One region of the Clostridium moutaii genome, then DNA from elsewhere that is predicted to be linked to it. Evidence: a T-box and tRNA genes for the amino acid it is inferred to sense, from the RefSeq annotation. Region 1 holds a T-box; the other holds one or more tRNA genes.
The links. The T-box of region 1 lies ahead of alaS (alanine--tRNA ligase). A T-box ahead of a tRNA ligase gene usually reads a tRNA of that ligase, here a tRNA-Ala.
Positions count from the first base shown of each region.

Region 2: it encodes a tRNA-Ala, which carries the amino acid that the T-box ahead of alaS (alanine--tRNA ligase) is inferred to sense. The anticodon was not compared.

Region 1 is NZ_JBGEWD010000003.1:83,476-86,902, reverse strand. It holds gene alaS (alanine--tRNA ligase) at 1-1,558, opposite strand, end outside; T-box leader at 1,650-1,838, opposite strand; gene AB8U03_RS04750 (AI-2E family transporter) at 1,903-2,928, opposite strand; gene AB8U03_RS04745 (PRC-barrel domain-containing protein) at 2,968-3,427, opposite strand, start outside.
Region 2 is NZ_JBGEWD010000029.1:14,880-18,306, reverse strand. It holds gene AB8U03_RS17360 (methionine ABC transporter permease) at 1-409, shown strand, start outside; gene AB8U03_RS17355 (MetQ/NlpA family ABC transporter substrate-binding protein) at 433-1,272, shown strand; rRNA gene rrf (5S ribosomal RNA) at 1,435-1,551, shown strand; tRNA gene AB8U03_RS17345 (tRNA-Ile) at 1,559-1,635, shown strand; tRNA gene AB8U03_RS17340 (tRNA-Ala) at 1,639-1,714, shown strand; tRNA gene AB8U03_RS17335 (tRNA-Asn) at 1,772-1,846, shown strand; gene fusA (elongation factor G) at 2,042-3,427, shown strand, end outside.

The sequences.
Region 1 (3,427 bases):
CCTTGAAATTTTCATTATATACAGTTCCGCTATCTCCTACCTGGCCACCCATTTCAGCATAAAAAGGCGTATTTTCAACTACAATAACTCCTTCTTCCCCTTCACTTAGAATGGAAACAAATTCTTCATCTTTCAACATGAGCTTAACCCTGGAATTGGATTTTAACCTATCATAACCTTCAAATATAGTGTTCACTTCCAGAGGAATTTTATTTAACAGGGTATCTTCTGCGCCCATATAATTTGTCTCCATCCTGGCAGCTCTTGCCATATCCCTTTGATTTTTCATATTCTTATTAAAGCCTTCCAGATCTGCAGTCATATTTTTTTCTTCTAATATTTCTTCAGTAAGCTCTACAGGAAAACCATAAGTATCGTATAGTTTAAATACCTTATCTCCCTGTAGTGTTGAACTATTATCCACCTTTAACTGGGTTATAAATTCATTTAAAATCTGAATTCCACTATCTATTGTTACCGCAAATCTTTCCTCTTCAATTTTTATGACCTTTTTTATATAGTCTTCCCTTTCTCTCAATTCAGGATAACTTTCATAGGAATTATCTATAACTACTTTAGAAATTTTATATAAAAAAGCTCCTTTTATTCCAAGAGACTTTCCATGTTTAGCTGCCCTTCTCAAAAGCCTTCTCAGTACATATCCACGTCCTTCATTAGATGGAAGTATTCCATCACTTATCATAAATATAATACTTCTTATGTGATCTGTTATTATCCTAATGGATACATCACTATTTTTATCCTTACCATAGGGGTTACAGGACATATCACTTACTTCTTTTAATATAGCTTTTATAGTATCAATTTCAAATATGCTTTCCTTACCCTGCATTATAACTGCCATTCTTTCAAGCCCCATACCCGTATCTATATTAGGCTTTGGAAGTCTGTTATAATTTCCCTGTTCATCCCTATCAAATTGGGTAAAAACCAGATTCCAAAATTCTAATACCCGGTCATTATCCCCCGCTTTTACAAATTCTTCTACAGTGTCTATCTTCCCTTCTCCTCTATCATAATGAATTTCAGAACAAGGCCCGCAGGGACCTACACCATGTTCCCAAAAATTATCTTCCTTTCCCAGTCTAAAAATTCTTGAACTATCTATATCTGTATCTTTTACCCATATATCATAGGCCTCATCATCATCTAAATATATTGTAACATATAATTTATCCTTCGGCAGTTTCAAAACCTGAGTGGTAAATTCCCATGCCCAAGGAATTGCTTTCTTTTTAAAATAGTCTCCAAAAGAAAAATTTCCAAGCATTTCAAAAAAAGTACCATGTCGTGAGGTTTTCCCAACGTTTTCAATATCTCCTGTCCTTATACACTTCTGACAGGTAGTCACTCTGCTTCGAGGTGGGATCTTAAGTCCTGTAAAATACGGTTTAAGAGGTGCCATTCCAGCATTTATCAAAAGTAAACTCTTATCATTTTTAGGAACCAAAGAAAAGCTATGCAGTCTCAAATGTCCTTTACTTTCAAAAAAACTCAAGTATAGCTCTCTAATTTGGTTTAGTCCTAATTTTTCCATATACATCTCTCCTTTGTATTGTATAAATCATTTTTATATCAATCGTCATAGATTTAACTTTTGCCCAAATAAATAAAAATCCTTCACTCCCACAAGGGACGAAAGATTTTTTTCGCGGTACCACCCTAATTATACAGATATTTAAAATAAAATCCGTATCTCTTAAATAGTATAATACAAGTTCATAGACAGCTTCAACATATCTCGCAAGAAGTTCGCACCTTCCACTTCCTCTCTTTTATATGAGAAAATATTTACTCCTTCTACTCATCACTTTATCATTCAATTAATATACAAATTATAAGTTAAATGCACACTTATGTCAATATTTATCACCAGGTAGATCAAAATAAATAATAATTTAAATCTTCGTACAATATTTTAATTATAACTCCTATGGGCACTGCCAGTATCATTCCAATAAACCCTGCTGCTTTTCCCCCAATTATCAAAAGAAGTATTATTACCAGAGGATGCATGCTTATACTATCTCCCGTAACCTTTGGAGATAGTATATTGCCTTCTACCTGCTGCAATATATAAAGCCATATTGCAGTCCATAGTGCCACTCTAGGGGATTTTATAATGGCTATAACTATAGCCGGTAAGGCACCAAATATAGGCCCAAAATATGGAATTATATTAAAGAAGGCATTTAAGACAGATAATATTATGGGAAAATCCACTTTTAAAACTACTAAAATAAAAAATGTAGCTATACCTACCAGTGCACTTAAAATGAGTTGGCTCATTATATATCTGCCCAATATTTTATCTGCGTGACAACACACTTTTTCAATTATATTTCTACTGCTCATTGGAAATATAGAAAGTATTGTTCCATTTATACACTCTCCATCTGCCAGAAAATAATAGGTTATTATGGGTATTACTATTATGGATAAAAGGTTTTGTCCTATATACATCAATGAATCAAATATTCTGGTACATATATTCATAATTCCACTGTCAATTTTACTGTTTAAATTTACAATAAGTGCATAAATAGTCTTATTATCTTGAACTGGCTTTAATTTCATATAAAAATTATCCACCATACTTTGGATACTGCCTGCAGTGGCCTTTAAATTCAAACTCTCCTTAAATAAAGACGGTATGAGAATTGCAAATGTGCTTATTACTAACAATATCAACAAACTTATTAAAAAAAAGGCGCTTATCCTTTTGTTTATTCCTTTGTTTAACATTGAATTATATATTGGTTTTAGTGTATATGCTATTAAAAAAGATATAAAAATCAAATATATTATTTCTCTTAACAAGGAGCTCATGATAATAAATACAATGACTACCGCAGTCATTACTATCATTGTCAAGTATCTGATATTGCTTTTTTTATGAACATTCATAGATATCATCTTCCATAATTTTAGTCAAATTTAAAAGTCTTAACTTTCTTCTCTTTTTAATAATTTATGAGCTGAATTAAAAAACTTAAGATTTGGGTTTTTCCCTCTGTAGAGCAAATTTTTATCTCCCAGTATCAAATCATCTACAAGCAATATTTTTTTGCCACTTATAAAATTATTTATAAATCCAATAGACAATATAACAGCTTTTATTGAAAACTCTTTTTTATCAAATAACATATCCTCAACTACACCAATGAGATCACCTTTTTTATCCACTACATTCATATTTTTTATATGTTCGAATTGAAGATATTCACCTCTGCTTACAGCAGTCACAATTATTACAGATGTAAAATTTACCACGTCATTTATATGAACATTCAATACCTTTTTAAATATATTATTTGGAGTTATTACGAATCCATCTATTTTTTTATTGTTGAAATTCAATATTATATCACTTATAAATCCCAGTGAATTTCCAGAAAGATCTATA
Region 2 (3,427 bases), on a different contig from region 1:
AGTTGGATCATCTATAGGTACAAGTGCTGCATTGGTACCTCTTACCGTCTTTATTATTCCGTATATTTCTAGGCTTGTAGAAAACTCACTTCTAGAAGTAGATAGTGGGACTATAGAAGCTGCAGAAGCAATGGGAGCAACATCTTTTCAGATAATATGGTACTTTTTACTTCCGGAGGCTATGGGATCACTTGTTCTGTCACTTACTACTGCAACAATAGGGCTTGTAGGAGCTACTGCAATGGCAGGAACTATAGGCGGGGGAGGAATAGGAGATGTAGCAATATCCTATGGATATGAGAGATTTGATACTGAAGTAATGATTATTACAGTAATCCTGCTTATAGTATTTGTTCAACTTATACAAACAATAGGTAATACGCTTTCCAGAAAAGTTAGAAGACATTAAAAAATTTTAAGGGGGAAAATATAATGATAAAAAAAATACTAAAACCTACTATAGCATTACTGCTTGTATTTATATCAGCAGTAGTTTTGGGAGGATGTGGATCAAAGAACAGTGCGGATTCCAGCACAAAGAAGGAGATAAAATTGGGAGTTTCTCCAGGACCTTACAATGATCTTTTTAATGCAGGTGTAAAACCAATTCTTGAAAAAGAAGGTTATAAAGTCACATTAGTGAATTTCTCAGATCTTCTTCAATCAGAAGTCGCATTGACAGAAGGAAGTTTGGATTTTAATGTTGCGCAGCATAATGCTTATGTTAAGGCATATAATAAGGAAAAGAAGGCAGACCTTGTGTCTATAGTAAAAATCCCCACAGTAAGGGCAGGAATTTTCTCTAATAAACACGCATCAATAAATGAGGTTAAGCAGGGAGACACAGTATTTATTCCTAAGGATCCATCAAATGCGGCAAGAGCTTATTCACTACTTGAAAAGGCAGGATGGATTAAGATAAAAGAAGGAGTAGTAAAAACTCTTGCAACTCAAAAGGACATAGTAGAAAATAAATATAATCTTAAAATAGTTGAAATGGATTCTTCACAAATACCACGTTCTCTTAATGAAGCAGATTATGCAGTGCTTCCAGGAGCTATTGTGTATATGGCAAAGATAGATGCAACTAAAGCGCTTCTCTCGGAGACGCTTGTAGATGATCTCTATATAACTGTTGCAGTAGATGGCAAGAATAAAAATGCAAAATGGGCACAGGATATAGTAAAAGCTTATAAATCACAGGAATTTAAAAACTATTTAAAGGCAAATAATTCTAAAGGATATTGGGTCTTACCAGACGATCTCAAATAAATATAAAATTCGTTAGTATTATAGTATACCAATTAAAAAAGAAGCTTTATAAAGCTTCTTTTTTAATAAATTATTCCCATAAGAAAAAATTATTTTAAAAAGGTATTGACAATAAATCAAAAGCACAGTATAATATTAAACTGTAGTGCAAATGAAAAAATATCTGGTGGTAATAACGTGAAGGTAACACCCCTTACCATTTCGAACAGGAAGGTTAAGCTTCACAGTGCCCATGGTACTGCAGGGGAGGCCCTGTGGGAGAGCAGGTCATCGCCAGGTAATATATGGATCTTTAGCTCAGTTGGTTAGAGCAACCGGCTCATAACCGGTTGGTCCGGGGTTCGAGTCCCTGAAGGTCCACCATACGGGGGTATAGCTCAGCTGGGAGAGCATCTGCCTTGCACGCAGAGGGTCAAGAGTTCGAATCTCTTTATCTCCACCAAATGAGTAACAATTCGTTACTCGTTTTTTATAGAAATTTATGTTTTGTGTGAATTATTCCGTGGTAGCTCAATGGTTGAGCATTCGGCTGTTAACCGAAGGGTTGGAGGTTCGAGCCCTCTCCACGGAGCCATTTTAATTATATAGATAGTTTAAAAGAAAACCGAAAGTCGTGCTGACTTTTGGTTTATTTTTTTATCTGTTTATTATTATGTATAGTATATTAAGTATAATCAAATTATTGTGAAAATTTATTTGATTTTAGAAGGGATTTTAATTTATAAGTAGAATATATAAATTAAGCGCAAAGTAAGAGGAGGAATTGCTTATGAAAAAATATTCAACAAAGCATTTAAGAAATGTGGGAATCATTGGTCATAGTGGATCCGGAAAGACTACATTAACAGAAGCAATACTTTACTATACAAAGGCTATAGATAGATTTGGAAAAATTGAAGATGGAAATACTGTTAGCGATTATGACACTGAAGAAAAAAAGAGAAAAATATCTTTATCTACATCAGTAGTTTCGTGTGAGCATAATGATGTAAAGATAAATTTAGTTGATATGCCAGGATATTTTGATTTTATAGGAGAAACTATGGAAGGATTAAGAGCCATTGATATAGCTATGATTGTTGTGTCAGGTGTATCTGGGATTCAGGTAGGGACTGAAAAGTCCTGGAATTATGTGAATAAAGATAATCTTCCCAGAGCTTTTTACGTAAATAAATTAGATAGAGAGAACTCCGATTTTGGGAAAGTATTGGAAGAATTAAAACAAAAATTTGGTATATCTGTGGTGCCTGTTCAATATCCTATAGGTAAAGAAAACGATTTTAGAGGCGTTGTAAATGTCATATCAAGAAAAGCTAGAATATTTGATAATAAAAGTAAATCTATGATAGAGGCAGATATACCCGAAGATATTTTAGAAAAAGTAGATGAATGTAAAAATATGATTATGGAAGCTGTAGCAGAAACAGACGAGGAGCTTTTAGACAAATACTTCAATGAAGGTACTTTAAGTGACGAGGATATATATACGGGACTAATAAATGGATGTTCAAAAGGAGATGTGGTACCCGTAATGTGTGGTTCCGCCTTAACTGGAATAGGAATAGAAACCTTAATTGAAGATATAATTGAATGTTTTCCTTCGCCTGAAAATTTAGAGTTAGTTAATGCCAAAAATATAAAAGATGATTCTGAACTTAGTGTGAGAATAAATGAAAGAGAACCTTTTTCGGCTTTTGTTTTTAAAACTATAGCAGATCCCTTTGTGGGAAAATTATCCTTATTTAGAGTTATAACCGGAAAGTTAAAATCTGATATGACAGTATATAATGTTAAAAAGAATAAAAATGAGAAAATAGGCGCTATGTATTTTCTAAAGGGCAAGCAGCAGATTCCTACCTCTGAGATAACAGCAGGGGATTTAGGTGCTGTAGCTAAACTACAATTTACAAATACGGGAGATACTTTATGTTATCCTCAGTCTTCTATAATGTTTGAAGATATTAGTTTCCCCCAACCAGTAATTTCAATGGCAGTTTTACCTAAATCTAAGAATGATGAAGATAAAATATTAAGTGGATTAAATAAGTTAATAGAAGAAGATCCCACTTTTAAGATATCAAGGGATATAGAAAATGCGGAAGCAATAATATCGGGCTTAGGCGAAACACATATTGATGTAATATCATGTAAATTA